2 regions of the Mesorhizobium sp. WSM4848 genome follow, and region 1 is predicted to be linked to the other one. Evidence: predicted binding sites of a transcription regulator. Region 1 holds the regulator's gene; the other holds the start of a gene.
The links. Region 1 encodes LexA, which represses DNA repair genes until DNA is damaged. Its sites were predicted from a motif close to TGTTCNNNNTGTGTTCNG; they were not measured.

Region 1 (7,164 bases):
GTGCCTCGGGCAGATAGCCCATCGCACGATAGGCTTCAACGCCGAGGGCGCCGTGCCGCTTCGACAGCTTGGCGCCGTCGGCGCCATGGATCAGCGGGATATGCGCCATCGACGGAACGTCCCAGCCCATGGCTCGATAGATCACCATCTGGCGGGCGGCATTGGTCAGATGGTCGTCGCCGCGAATGATGTGGGTGATGCCCATGTCGTGGTCGTCGACGACGACGGCATGCATATAGGTCGGGTTGCCGTCCGAGCGCAGGATGATGAAATCGTCGAGATCCTTGTTGGGGAAGCGGACTTCGCCCTGGACGCGGTCATGCACCACCGTGTCGCCGTCGGCCGGCGCCTTGATGCGGATCGCGCCCCTGGCGCCAACCGGCGCCTCTGACGGGTCGCGGTCGCGCCAGCGGCCGTCATAGCGAGGAGGCAAGCCCCTGGCCCGCGCGCTCTCGCGCATCGCCTCCAGCTCAGCCGGCGTCGCATAGCAGTAATAGGCTTTGCCGAGGCGAACCAGTTCCTCGGCGACCGCGCGGTGGCGCGGCGCGCGCTCGAACTGCGATACCGGCTCGCCGTCCCAGGTGAGGCCGAGCCAGGAGAGCCCATCGAGGATGGCAGCGGTTGCGGCATCGGTCGAACGCTCGCGATCGGTGTCCTCGATGCGCAGCAGCATCTTGCCACCGGTGTGTCTCGCATACAGCCAGTTGAACAGCGCCGTGCGCGCCCCGCCAATATGCAGGAATCCGGTGGGCGAAGGGGCAAAACGGGTGACGACCTTGTCGGACATGGAACTCCTGGGCAAGCGCAGAAAACGGATATGGTTGCGCGGACTTTCGCGCGTCGCGCGTTCATGTAGCATAGGAGGTCAAGGGCGCAAGGGGCGAACCCGATGGCTGGACCAGGCCGCGGCGCGGACAAGAGCGAGGGCGCGACCACAAGCGTCAGCGAACGATCGCTGTTTGCCGACGTTCCCGACGCCGAGCCGCCACCCGCTTCGCTGCCTGCGTCGCACCCGGGCATTCAGCCTGTTTCGCCGGACCGCGCCGCGCCGATACCGGCTCCAGCACCCGGCCCTGTCATTCGTTTTCGCCGACAGCTCAGCCGTCTTTCACCATCCGGTATCCGCAACAGCGTGGCCTCGGCAGCCGGCCTGGAATTCGACCGCGGCGTCGCCTTCCTGCTGGTGCCGGTTTTTCTGGCATGCGGAGTGATTGTCTATTTTTCGCTTGCCGTCGAACCGGACTTTGCCCAGCCGATTGCCGTCGTGGTGCTCACGGCATTGTGTGCGGCCGTCACGCGCTCACGCCGCAAAACGCATCTGTGCTTCATGGCAGCATTGCTGTGCGCGCTTGGTGTGCTCGCCGCCAAGCTTGAAACCTGGCGCGCCGGAACGAAGATGCTCGGTTCGGAAATCCAGACCCAGCTGACTGGCCGTATCGTCAGGCTCGACCAGATGGCGAACGGCCGGGTCAGGCTGACCATCGACGTGATGTCGACCGCCCGGCCGACACTGCGTTATGCACCCGAACGCGTCAGGGTTTCGGCACGCAAGATCCCCGCTGGGATGACCGCAGGCTCGGTGGCAACCGGCTATGTGAGGCTTTTGCCTCCGACTGGCCCGGTCAGGCCGGACAGCTTTGACTTCTCCTTTGACAGCTATTTCGCCGGTATCGGTGCCAGTGGCTTTTTCCTCGGCAGCCCAAAGATCGTCGTTTCCGAAGAAGCACCGTTTACCGCCCGCCTTTCTTCGTCGATCGAGAAGGCGCGCGAAGCCATCGCCGACCACATCAGGGACAGCATCGGTGGTGCCGAGGGGGAGATCGCCGCTGCGCTGATCGTCGGCGTGCGGGCCGGCATCCCCGAAGCGATAAACGAATCGATGCGGCGCACCGGCATCTACCACATCATCTCCATTTCCGGCCTGCACATGGCGCTTGTCGCCGGCACCGTCATGGGATTGCTGCGCGGCGCCTTTGCGCTGTTTCCCGACTTTTCGTCGCGCCGGCCGGTCAAGAAATATGCGGCTGCTGCCGCACTCGTCTCCATCGCTGCCTATCTGATTTTTTCCGGTATCGTGGTCGCGGCTGAACGCAGCTTCATCATGCTGGCGGTAATGCTTGTAGCCGTGCTGTTCGACCGGGCGGCACTCACCATGCGCAACCTTGCGATTTCGGCCATCGCCGTCATCATCGTGTCGCCGCACGAGGTGGTCGGCGCAAGCTTCCAGATGTCCTTCGCCGCGACTGCGGCTCTCGTGGGTGCCTATGCCGGTTGGTCCGACTATCGTGCCGACAAGGCCACGGCGCCGCGCCAAAGACGGTCACCGGTCGTTTTCGTCACCCAGAAACTCGTCGCTGGGGCAGGCACCATCGCAATGACCTCCATCATTGCCGGCAGCGCCACCGCGCTCTTCGCCATCTGGCACTTCCAGCGCGTCTCGCCGCTCAGCCTGTTCGCCAATCTGGCCGTCATGCCGATCGTCACGATCGTCATGTTCCTGGCCGTCCTCAGCGCCTTGGCAATGCCTTTCGGCCTCGACGGCCCTTTCCTCTACATGATGGGCAAGGGGCTGACGGTGATGATTGCAATTTCGGGATGGATTTCGGAGCGTTCGCCGGTCGATGCAGTCGGACTGATTTCGTTGCAGTCGGTTCTGCTGGTGACGGTCGCCCTGGTCATCGCCACGATGGCGACGACATGGCTGCGGCTTGCGGCACTTCCCTTTGCGCTCGCCGGCCTGCTGACGATTTCGGGGACGCGCAACCCCGACGTGCTGATCTCGGAGGATGCGCATCTGGTGGCGCTGCCGATCGGCGGCGGCGAACTTGCCGTCAACCGGATGCGTTCGAACGAATTCACCACCGACAACTGGAAACATGCGCTGGTTTCAACGACGATCGTCGAGCCGGAGACATTCGAGAAAGGAGATGTGCAGTCCGACATCGCCGATCCGGCCGACCTGCCGCCGGGAGCGCCTTTCACCTGCACTGCCGGCCTGTGCCTCGCCCGGCATCCGTCCGGCGCGCTCATCGCGGTCGCCGACGACCGCAAAACCGCGCGGCCAGCCTGTGCCTTTGCGGATCTGATCGTCATCGACGATGCCACAGCCTATTACAAACCCTGCCGCAATCCGCTGGTTCTCGTCGTCACCAAACGGCAGCTCGCTCGCATGGGCAGCGCCGCCGTCTTCTTCGATCCGCTATCGGCGACGACGCGCGCAGAAATCCGTTTTGCCGTCAGACAGCCATACAGGCCCTGGCATGAGCAGCGGCGATTTTCGCGCGAGGCGAGGGGCCTGCCGCCCTACCGCAAAGCCGAGAAACCCAAGAAGCCTGCCGCTCAGTAACGCCGGATCAGTCCGACGAGCTTGCCCTGCACCTTGACCCGGTCCGGCCCGAAGATGCGTGTCTCGTAGGCCGGATTGGCGGCTTCCAAGGCGATCGAGGCGCCCTTGCGGCGGAACCGCTTCAGCGTCGCTTCCTCCTCGTCGACCAGAGCGACAATGATCTCGCCAGGCTGGGCCGTATCGGCGTTGCGGATGATGACCGTGTCGCCGTCGAAGATGCCGGCCTCGATCATCGAATCACCCTTGACCTCCAGCGCGTAGTGCGTGCCGCCGGTGATCATGTCCGGTGGCACCGAGATCGAATGCGTCTGGTGCTGGATGGCGTCGATCGGCACACCGGCAGCGATGCGGCCCATCACCGGTATGGAGACGGTGGCAACGACGTCGTCGTCATTGCCGGCCGCACGCATGCGCGAAGGCGCCGGCTTGATCTGGCGCCCGAGGCCGCCCTGCCCAAGGCTGCCTTGAATGACGCTCGGCGAGAATTTGCGCGCCGCATTGAGGCCCGGCGCGATCGAATCGGGCAGGCGCAGCACCTCCAGCGCGCGGGCGCGGTTGGGCAGGCGGCGAATGAAACCGCGTTCCTCCAGCGCCGTGATCAGCCGATGGATCCCCGATTTGGAGGCGAGGTCGAGCGCTTCCTTCATCTCGTCGAACGAGGGCGGAATGCCGCTTTCCTTCAGCCGCTCGTGGATGAACATCAGCAGTTCATGTTGTTTGCGTGTCAGCATCGCGACCCCCAACAGAATCAGAAAAACAAACCCAGAACAAACACTATCTGTTCCAGTTGTGTTCCGCAACCATTTAAAGTTTAATGAATGCGTTGACGTTTTGTTCAGCGTAGCATCAGCACCCTGCAGGCGGTGCCGGCCGCGCCTGCGGCAGCGAATGGTTCGCGCACGATCAGTCCGTTGGCGTCGGCCAGCATTCTGAGCATCGAGGAATCCTGGATACTGAACGGCGTTGCCTCAAGCGTGCCAGCTTCTTCCTTCACCACCGCGCGTACATAGTCCTGCCTGAGATCGTTGGCCGGCATGGCGGCGCCGAGCCGCGCCTGGCGCATGTCCTGACGGAAGGCGCGGCCGCCGAGCCGCGCCAGCAGCGGCTTCAGAAAGAGCTGCGTGCAGACCAGGCTGGCCACCGGATTGCCGGGCAGGCCTAGGCAGCGGATGTCGCCCAGCCGCCCGAACATCAGTGGCTTGCCGGGCCGCATGGCGATTTTCCAGAAATCGAGCGCCATGCCTTCGCCGGTCAGCACGTCATGGACGAGGTCGTGGTCGCCGACCGAGGCACCGCCCAGCGTGACGATGACATCGGCGCCTGCGTCGACCGCTTTTTTGACCAGCGCGGCGATCGCCTCCTTGCGGTCGGGGGCGATGCCGAGATCGAGTGCGCTGGCGCCGACCGAGCGGACCGCGGCGGCGACGCCATAGGCATTGGAGGAGATGATCTGGTCGGGGCCAAGGTCGCTGCCCGGCGGCAGCAATTCGTCGCCGGTGGCGATGATGGCGACCAGCGGCCGTTTCACCACGCTGACCTGCGGATGGTTGGCCGACGCCGCCAGCGACAATGCCGCCGGATCAAGCAGGCGGCCTTTCTCCAGCAGCATGTCGCCCTGCGAGAAATCGAGCCCGAGGCGGCGGATGTTGCGGCCTTCAACCGTCGGCGCGGTCACTTCGACCATGCCGCCGCCGAGGTCGCGGACATTCTCCTGGATGACGATTGTGTCGGCGCCTGCGGGAATCGGCGCGCCGGTGAAGATGCGCACGGCCTGCGCCGGGCCGACTGCTCCGGCAAAGCCGCGTCCGGCCGGCGCCATGCCGATCACCGAAAGTCTCGCGGGCACGGACGCGACATCGTCGGCCCGCACGGCATAGCCGTCCATGGCTGAGGCGTTGAATGGCGGCTGGGTGCGGAGCGCCATGAGTGGCCCCGCCAGCACGCGGTCGGCGGCGACCATCAGGGCGACGCTTTCAGCCTGCAAGGGCGCAGCATCCTCAAGCAGGCGCTCGAGCGCCTCGGCGACCGCAAGCAGCGCCATTATTGGCCTGCCCCCTGGGCATCCGCCGTGTAGTCGCCGGATTTGCCGCCGGTCTTTTCCACCAGCCTGATGCCGGAGATCGCCATGGCGCGATCGACCGCCTTGGCCATATCATAGATGGTCAGGCAGGCGACCGAGACGGCGGTCAGCGCTTCCATCTCGACGCCGGTCTTGCCGGTGACGCGGGCCAGCGCCGTGACCTTCAGGCCGGGCAGCTTCGCGTCCGGTTCGATGTCTACCGATATCTTGGTCAACAGCAGCGGATGGCAGAGCGGGATTAGCTCATGCGTCCTCTTGGACGCCATGATGCCGGCGATGCGCGCCGTGCCCAGCACGTCGCCTTTCTTGGCATCGCCGTCGAGAATCATTTTCAGCGTTTCGGGCCGCATCGAGACAAGACCTTCGGCGATTGCCGTACGGGTCGTCTCCGCCTTGTCGCCGACATCGACCATATTGGCTTCGCCTTCCGCGCCAAGATGGGTGAGGGCGGCCGACATCGTCAGGTCACCTTGGAGCGACGTGCGTCCGTTTGGACGCACAAACTACGCTCTAACGCTTTGTATCTATGCATCATGCTCTCCGAAAATCGATTCCGATTTTCGGGCAGATGCATTGGCGGGCGCCTTGCCCGTCAAAAGCAGGTGCGTCGCAGTGGCCACGTCCTGTTGCCGCATCAGGCTCTCGCCGACGAGGAAAGTGCCAATGTCGCTCCGTTCCAGCCTGCGGCAGTCTACGTGCGAGAAAATACCGCTCTCGCTGACCAGCAGCCGGTCGGCCGGCACCATCGCCGCGAGCCGCTCCGATGTCTCGATGCTGGTTTCGAACGTCCGGAGATTGCGGTTGTTGATGCCGATCAGCCGCGACGACAGTTTCAGCGCGCGTTCCGTCTCGGCCTCGTCATGCACCTCGACCAGTGCGTCCATGCCGAGCTCGAAAGCCGTCGTTTCGAGTTCCCTGGCCACGGCGTCATCGACGCTCGCCATGATGATCAGGATGGCGTCCGCGCCCCACGCACGGGCCTCGAACACCTGATAGGGCTCGAACAGAAAATCCTTGCGCAAAGCGGGCAATGTCACGGCGCTGCGTGCATCGGTGAGGAATTCAGGCGCCCCCTGGAAAGACGGCGCATCGGTCAGCACCGACAGGCAGGCAGCCCCACCTTTGGCATAGGCCCTGGCCAGCGCCGGCGGATCGAAATCGGCGCGGATCAGGCCCTTGGACGGGCTCGCCTTCTTGATCTCGGCGATCAGCGCGAAACTGCCGGATTTGCGTTTGGCTTCAAGGGCCGAGAGAAAGCCGCGTGGCGCGTCGGTAGCCTTTGCCCGTGCCTTGATTTCGGCAAGCGGCACCCGCGCCTTCGACGCCGCGATCTCGTCGCGCTTGTAGGCTTCGATCTTGCGCAGGATATCAGACACGGCGCTATCCGTTCGAAATCTCGACCAGCCGGTCAAGCACTTTCAGCGCCCGGCCGCTGTCGATGGCTTGCGCCGCCGTCGCCATGCCATCGGCAAGCGTCGTCGCCTTTCCCGCCACCACCAGTCCGGCGCCGGCGTTCATCAGCACCGTATCGCGAAAGGCACCGGCAGCGCCGCCCAGCATGTCGCGCAGCGCCTGGGCGTTGTAGGCGGCATCGCCGCCGCGCAATTCGTCCTTTGTATGCCGCTTCAGCCCGACCGCTTCCGGGGTCAGCGTAAAGCTGCGGATCTCGCCGCCGACCAGTTCGGCGACTTGGGTTTCGCCGGTGGTGGTGATCTCGTCATAGCCGTCGCCATGGGCG
Region 2 (7,164 bases), on a different contig from region 1:
GACGAACGCAAATGGTCGGCGATGACGCGGAACGATCCGACGCTGTCGGCATCCGGACCGCGGCCGAGCGCGGATGACGCAGCCTCGATCAGGTGACGGAACAGGTCGGTCTCGAAGACGCTCTCGACCCCTTGCAGAATCGAGGCCATGCGCTCCAGGCCCATGCCAGTGTCGATCGACGGGCGCGGCAGGTCGATGCGCTCGTCCTTCGTCACCTGTTCGTACTGCATGAACACCAGGTTCCAGAATTCCAGGAAACGGTCGCCATCTTCCTCGGGGCTGCCGGGAGGGCCGCCCCAGATGTGCTCGCCACGGTCGATGAATATCTCCGAGCACGGACCGCAAGGTCCGGTGTCGCCCATTGCCCAGAAATTGTCCGAGGTCGGAATGCGGATGATGCGATCGTCGGAAAAGCCGGCGATCTTCTTCCAGTAGCCGGCAGCCTCGTCGTCGGTGTGATAGACCGTGACCAGCAGCTTGTCCTTCTTCAGCCCGAACTCCCTGGTGATCAGGTTCCAGGCAAGCTCGATGGCGCGCTCCTTGAAATAGTCGCCGAACGAGAAATTGCCGAGCATCTCGAAGAAGGTCAGGTGGCGCGCGGTGTAGCCGACATTGTCGAGGTCGTTGTGCTTGCCGCCGGCGCGAACACTCTTCTGAGCCGTCGTGGCACGCGAATAGGGTCGCTTTTCCAGGCCGGTGAAAACGTTCTTGAACTGCACCATGCCGGCATTGGTGAACATCAGTGTCGGGTCGTTGCGCGGCACCAGCGGGCTCGACCCGACGACCTCGTGACCCTCCTTGCGGAAATAGTCGAGGAATGTCGACCGGATCTCGTTCACGCCACTCATGAATAATACTGCCTTTTAGTTTTTGGAGAGAGCCGTCGGCCCGGCCGATGACAAATGGACATGGCCTTTTAGCCGCCGCGTCGCAGCCTGTCCAGAAACACGGAATTGGGCCAATTTGCGGGGCTTGCCGGTCATCTCAAATGCAAACCGCCGGCGCTAGGCCGGCGGTTCGAAACGCAACAATACAGACACAGGCTGGAGGTGATGAGCCGGACTCATGGCCAAACTCCGACCAATGCCGAAGCCTACATGGCGCCAGCTTCGTCCTCGAAACCATCGTCTCCGCCTTCGGAACCACCATTCTCGAGGAATTTCTCCGCAATCAGCCCGGCATTCTGCCGTAGTGCCAATTCGATCTCGCGCGCCGTGTCGGGATTGTCGCGCAAGAACAGTTTTGCGTTCTCGCGGCCCTGGCCGAGACGCTGCGAATTGTAGGAGAACCAGGCGCCCGACTTTTCGACCACGCCGGCCTTGACGCCGAGGTCGACCAGCTCGCCGGTCTTGGACACGCCCTCGCCATACATGATGTCGAACTCGACCACCTTGAAGGGCGGCGCCAGCTTGTTCTTGACCACCTTGACGCGGGTCTGGTTGCCGACGACCTCGTCGCGGTCCTTGACCGAGCCGATGCGGCGAATGTCGAGGCGCACCGAAGCATAGAATTTCAGCGCGTTGCCGCCGGTCGTGGTCTCGGGCGAACCGAACATGACACCGATCTTCATGCGGATCTGGTTGATGAAGATGACCATGGTGTTGGAACGCGAGATCGAGGCGGTCAGCTTGCGCAGCGCCTGGCTCATCAGGCGGGCCTGCAGGCCGGGCAGCGAATCGCCCATCTCGCCTTCGATTTCGGCGCGCGGCGTCAGCGCCGCGACCGAATCGACTACCAGCACGTCGATGGCGCCGGAACGCACCAGCGTGTCGCAGATCTCCAGCGCCTGCTCGCCGGTATCGGGCTGCGAGATCAAGAGGTTTTCGAGGTCGACGCCGAGCTTGCGGGCATAGACCGGGTCGAGCGCGTGCTCAGCATCGACGAAGGCGCAGATGCCGCCCTTCTTCTGGGCCTCCGCCACCGTGTGCAGCGCCAGCGTCGTCTTGCCCGAGCTTTCCGGCCCGTAGATCTCGACGATGCGGCCGCGCGGCAGGCCGCCGACGCCGAGCGCGATGTCGAGGCCAAGCGAACCGGTCGGCACCGTTTCGATCTCGACGACCTGCTCGTTTGCGCCGAGCCGCATGATCGAGCCCTTGCCGAAGGCACGCTCGATTTGCGACAGCGCCGCATCCAGAGCCTTTGATTTGTCCACTGCTTTGTCCTCTACAAGCCGCAAAGAATTCTGAGCCATGATACATCACCCCGTGGTCGTCAATGAAGGCCGGACAATCCGTAATCCCTATCAATTTGTACGTTTTTTGTTCTCGTTTGGCAAGGGGAGACAACCAATTGAAAAACCAACAATATCCGTATTTGTTCTTTTTTTGTTTTGGATTTCCACCCCAGGATGTATCCCGCTTCGCCCGCAGGATTCGGCTGGGCATCTTCCGAATCGCGGCTTCTGGTTGCCGGGTTCCGCCGGACAACCTAGTCTTCACCCGGGCAACAAGGTCATCTCACCGGGCATGCTGAAGTCGCCGACAGTTCTGGCCGTAGGCGGCGCCTATATCGAGCGGCGCGGCCAAGTTTTGGGCGCCTTTGTGCCGGCGGTGTCGAATCCCGGCACGATGCGCGAGGCTGTCGGCGGCGCCGTCTTCAATGCGCTGCGCTGCGCCGTGCGCCGCGGCGTCTCCGGCGCGCTGCTTTCGGTTCGCGGCGGCGATGTTCTGGCCGACATGGTCTCGCGCGCCGTCGCTGCGGCCGGTATTGCCGATCTTTCCGTGGTGTTCCTCGATCGCACGACGCCGAGCACCACAGTGCTGATCGACGGCGACGGCGCCCTGATCGCCAGCCTTGCCGACATGGCGCTCTACGACCTGGCGCTTGCCAAGCAGATCCGCCGTGCCAAGGTGCGCGAGGCGATCAGCACCGCCGATGCGGTCCTGTGCGACGCCAACCTGCCGCCGATGGCGCTGGAGCGGCTGGTGACGCTCGCCGCCGGCAAGCCGGTGTTCGGCCTCGCAGTCTCGCCCGACAAGGCGGCGCGGCTCGCGCCGGTGCTGGGCAGCCTGGCGCTGGCCTTCATGGACCGGCGCGAGGCCGGCGCGCTTACCGGCGCCGACGTCGATGCTGACGATCGTGGCATTGTCGACGGCCTAAGACGCGACGGCCTGAAAAGCGGCGTGGTCACCGCTGGCGAGGGTCCAGTGCTCGGTTTCGACGAAGCCGGCGCCTTCTCGATCCTGCCGCCTACGTCACAAAAGCCGGCGGATGCGACCGGCGCCGGCGACGCATTGGCCGGCGCGACGATGGCCGCCCTGCTGCGCGGCCTGACGCTGCGCGCAGCGTTACGCGAAGGCGTTGCCGCAGCACAGCTCGCCGTCGAGAGCGCCGCCTTCACGAGCGCTGTCTTTGCCGAGGCGCTGGCATTCGTGCCCGAGGCGCGCGACCTGGCATGAAATCCCGGATGTTGGCGCCGCCCCTCAACAACCTGAAGCGATTATCTAAAGCTGAGCGGCTAGCGGACATACCTACTTGCCGGCCCGCAGCCCCGCCTCATAGGCCCGGCGTGCCCAGACCGCCATCTCATCCGGATCGTCGAAGGCGCTGTCGGGAACGCTCCAATACGGCATCGACACCAGCTTGCCATGCCGCGACCCCGTGTAGGTCCATTGCCGGCAGCCGGCCGCCTCGAATTCGGGCGCGCTTTCCGCGTCGGCTTTCAGCATCAATTCGCCGCGAATGACGATGGCGACGATGACGCCGTCGAAATAGATGCCCTTGCCGCCGAACATCTTGCGAATGCTGACCGGGCCGAGGCCTTCGAACAGTTCGGCAATGCGTTCATTGTCCATGCCGCGATCATGTCATCCGGATTTCCCCTTGTCATCGCCGCAACCGGCACCATCCTGACAGTTGGAACAAATTTCGTCGGAGGTTTTTCATGCCGCTTCTGCTCAAAGGGTCCTGCCGGTGCAATGCCGTCCGCTTCGAGGTGGAGAGCCACACGCCGGTGCCGTTCATGCTGTGCTACTGCTCGATCTGCCGCAAGCAGCAGGGTGGCGGTGGCTTTGCCATCAATCTCGGCGCCGATTACGAGACGCTGAAAATCAAGGGCAAGCGCAATCTTGGCGTCTACCAGGCCGAGATCGAGGACGACGAGCATCCGCAATGCGAGATCTCGTCAGGCGAGCGGAATTTCTGCAAAAAATGTGGTTCGGCACTGTGGCTCTATGACCGGACCTGGCCAGAACTGGTCCACCCCTTCGCCTCGGCGATCGACACAGACCTGCCGAAACCGCCTGAAAAGGTGCATCTCATGCTGAAATACAAGGCGAACTGGGTCGAGCCCGACATCGGCAGGAAAGACAAGAGCTTCGACGTCTATCCCGAGGAGTCGATCGCCGATTGGCACAAGCGGACGGGGATGTGGGTGGATTAGGTCCTTCTCCCCGCTCGCATAGGCTAAGCCCCTCACCCGGATTGCCAACCGAATTGCGAAGGGCAATTCGGGGCAATCCGACCTCTCCCCGAGGGGAGAGGAGGTCGCCAGCGTTGATGCAAGCCTCTTCTCCCCAGCGGGGAGAAGGTGGCCCGAAGGGCCGGATGAGGGGGCACGGGGAGAAGATCAGGCCGACGCGCGCGCCTCGGCCAAGGCCTTCAAATCGGCCGGCTTGAGTTCAACCGATTCGCCGCAGCCGCAGGCCGAGCTCTGGTTCGGATTGCGGAAGGTGAAGCCGGTGCGAAGCGTCGTCTGCTCGAAATCCATTTCGGTGCCGAACAGGAAAAGCGCTGCCTCAGGCGCGACATAGACATGGGCGCCGTCGCGCTCGATGTGATCGTCCTTGGTGTTGGGTTCGGTCACCAGGTCGACCGTATATTCCATGCCGGCGCAGCCGCCCTTCTTGATGCCAAGGCGAATGCCATGCGCATTCTCACGGGTCGCGACGATCTCGCGAACCCGGTCGGCAGCCTTTTCGGTCATCGTGATGACGGCGAAGCGTCCCATTCTTTAGTCTCCGCGTTCACGCAGGTTCAAGGCCTGCGGAATGAGTCTTCACCTAAAATGGTGAAGTTTTCTGCCTGGCGCAAGTGCGCCTCAATACCAGCCCACCGCGACCTGCGCCTCTTCCGACATGCGGTCGGGCGACCAGGGCGGATCGAAGGTCATGTTGACCTCGACGCCTGAAACGCCTTCGACGGCGCCGACGGCATTCTCCACCCAGCCCGGCATTTCGCCGGCCACCGGGCAGCCCGGCGCGGTCAGCGTCATGTCGATCTTGACCGAGCGGTCGTCCTCGATGTCGATCTTGTAGATCAGGCCGAGCTCATAGATGTCGGCCGGGATTTCCGGGTCGTAGACCGTCTTCAGCGCCGAGACGATGTCGTCGGTCAGCCGCGCCAGTTCGTCGGCGGGAATGGCCGAGGCGGAAACCACTTCATTGGCTGCCGTTTCCGAAGCGGTCTCTGCGGTGTGGCCTGAATCATCCATGATCGTCATCCGAAGAACTTTCGCGCTTTTTCGAGCGCATCGGCCAAAGCGTCGACTTCGGCCCTGGTGTTATACATGCCGAACGATGCCCTGCATGTGGAGGTTACGCCAAAACGTTTCAACAGCGGCTGGGCGCAATGGGTGCCGGCGCGCACGGCCACGCCCTGCCTATCGATCACCATCGACACGTCGTGGGCATGAATGCCCTGCAGCTCGAAGGAGATGATGGCGCCCTTGTCCGGCGCATCACCGAAGATGCGCAGCGAATTGATGGCGCGCAGCCGCTGATGGGCATAGTCCTTCAGATCGGCCTCATGCGCGGCGATGCGCTCGCGGCCGATCTTTTCCATGTATTCCAGCGCAGCACCCAGCCCGATCGCCTGGACGATCGGCGGCGTGCCGGCCTCGAAACGGTGCGGCGGATCGTTGTAGGTGACGATGTCTTGTGTCACCTCCTCGATCATCTCGCCGCCGCCCATGAACGGGCGCATGCGCTCCAGCATGTCCTTCTTGCCATAGAGCACGCCGATGCCCGAGGGCCCATAAACCTTGTGGCCGGTGAAGACGAAGAAATCGCAGTCGAGGTCCTGTACGTCGATCGGCATGTGCACGGCGCTCTGGCTGCCGTCGACAAGCACCGGAATGCCGCGCGCATGCGCGATGCGGACGATCTCCTTGATCGGCGTCACCGTGCCGAGCGCGTTCGACATGTGCGTGATGGCGACCAGTTTTGTACGGTCGCTCAGCCGCTTCTCGAACTCCTCGATGTGGAAGACCCCGAGATCGTCGATCGGCACCCAGACCAGCTTTGCGCCCTGGCGCTCGCGGATGAAATGCCACGGCACGATGTTGGAATGGTGCTCCATGATCGACAGGACTATTTCGTCGCCCTCGCCGATATTGGGCATGCCATAACCATAAGCAACGGTGTTGATCGCCGCGGTCGTGTTCGAGGTGAAGACGATGTTGTCGGTGCTTGGCGCGTTGAGAAATCTTTGCACTATCTTGCGCGCGTTCTCAAAGGCGTCGGTCGAGGCATTCGACAGGAAATGCAGCCCGCGATGGACGTTGGCATATTCCTGGGAATAGGCGTGCTGGATGGCGTAGAGCACGGCCTGCGGCTTCTGCGCCGAGGCGCCGTTGTCTAGATAGACCAGCGGTTTGCCGTAGACTTCCCGCGACAGGATCGGAAAGTCGCGGCGGATCGCCTCGACGTCGTAGGGGATGTTTTCGACTTTCTGGTCCATCATAAGCTCTCTCGAGGCATCGCCTCATTCCGTCCAGCACCCCTCATCCGACCGAGCTTCACTCGGCCACCGCCCCGGGGCGAGTCACGCGCCTCGCCCGCCCTTCGGGCCCCACAAGGGGAGAAGGAGAGGCGCCCTTCCTTCTCCCCTTGTGCGAGAAGGTGTCGCCGAAGGCGACGGAGGGGTGCTGGCCGAAGCGCCAAACCCTCCCACTGTCACCCGTGCGCCGCGAACCAGCCGTCGAGCCTGGTTTCCAGCGCCTCGACGATCGCCTCGTCGTCCAGTTCCTCGATCACCTCGGCGACGAACGCCTTGACGAGCAGGCCACGGGCCGACTTCTCGTCGATGCCGCGCGCCATCAGGTAAAACAGGTGGCTATGGTCGATCTCGGTGACGGTCGCGCCATGGCCGCAGACGACGTCGTCGGCGAAGATTTCGAGCTCCGGCTTGGTCGAGAACTCGCCGTCATCCGACAGAAGCAACGTG

Region 2: a site for LexA is predicted at 2,315-2,332, ahead of recA (recombinase RecA). Genes of this name have one in related genera too.

The regions. Positions count from the first base shown of each region.
Region 1 is NZ_JBVVPX010000004.1:197,491-204,654, reverse strand. It holds gene gltX (glutamate--tRNA ligase) at 1-787, opposite strand, end outside; gene AC0L16_RS06470 (ComEC/Rec2 family competence protein) at 890-3,346, shown strand; gene lexA (transcriptional repressor LexA) at 3,340-4,077, opposite strand; gene AC0L16_RS06460 (molybdopterin molybdotransferase MoeA) at 4,182-5,387, opposite strand; gene moaC (cyclic pyranopterin monophosphate synthase MoaC) at 5,387-5,884, opposite strand; gene trpC (indole-3-glycerol phosphate synthase TrpC) at 5,951-6,802, opposite strand; gene trpD (anthranilate phosphoribosyltransferase) at 6,807-7,164, opposite strand, start outside.
Region 2 is NZ_JBVVPX010000006.1:39,663-46,826, reverse strand. It holds gene alaS (alanine--tRNA ligase) at 1-848, opposite strand, end outside; gene recA (recombinase RecA) at 1,094-2,191, opposite strand; gene AC0L16_RS08225 (carbohydrate kinase family protein) at 2,466-3,398, shown strand; gene AC0L16_RS08220 (TfoX/Sxy family protein) at 3,471-3,794, opposite strand; gene AC0L16_RS08215 (GFA family protein) at 3,884-4,381, shown strand; gene sufA (Fe-S cluster assembly scaffold SufA) at 4,568-4,948, opposite strand; gene AC0L16_RS08205 (SUF system Fe-S cluster assembly protein) at 5,039-5,431, opposite strand; gene AC0L16_RS08200 (cysteine desulfurase) at 5,437-6,678, opposite strand; gene sufD (Fe-S cluster assembly protein SufD) at 6,894-7,164, opposite strand, start outside.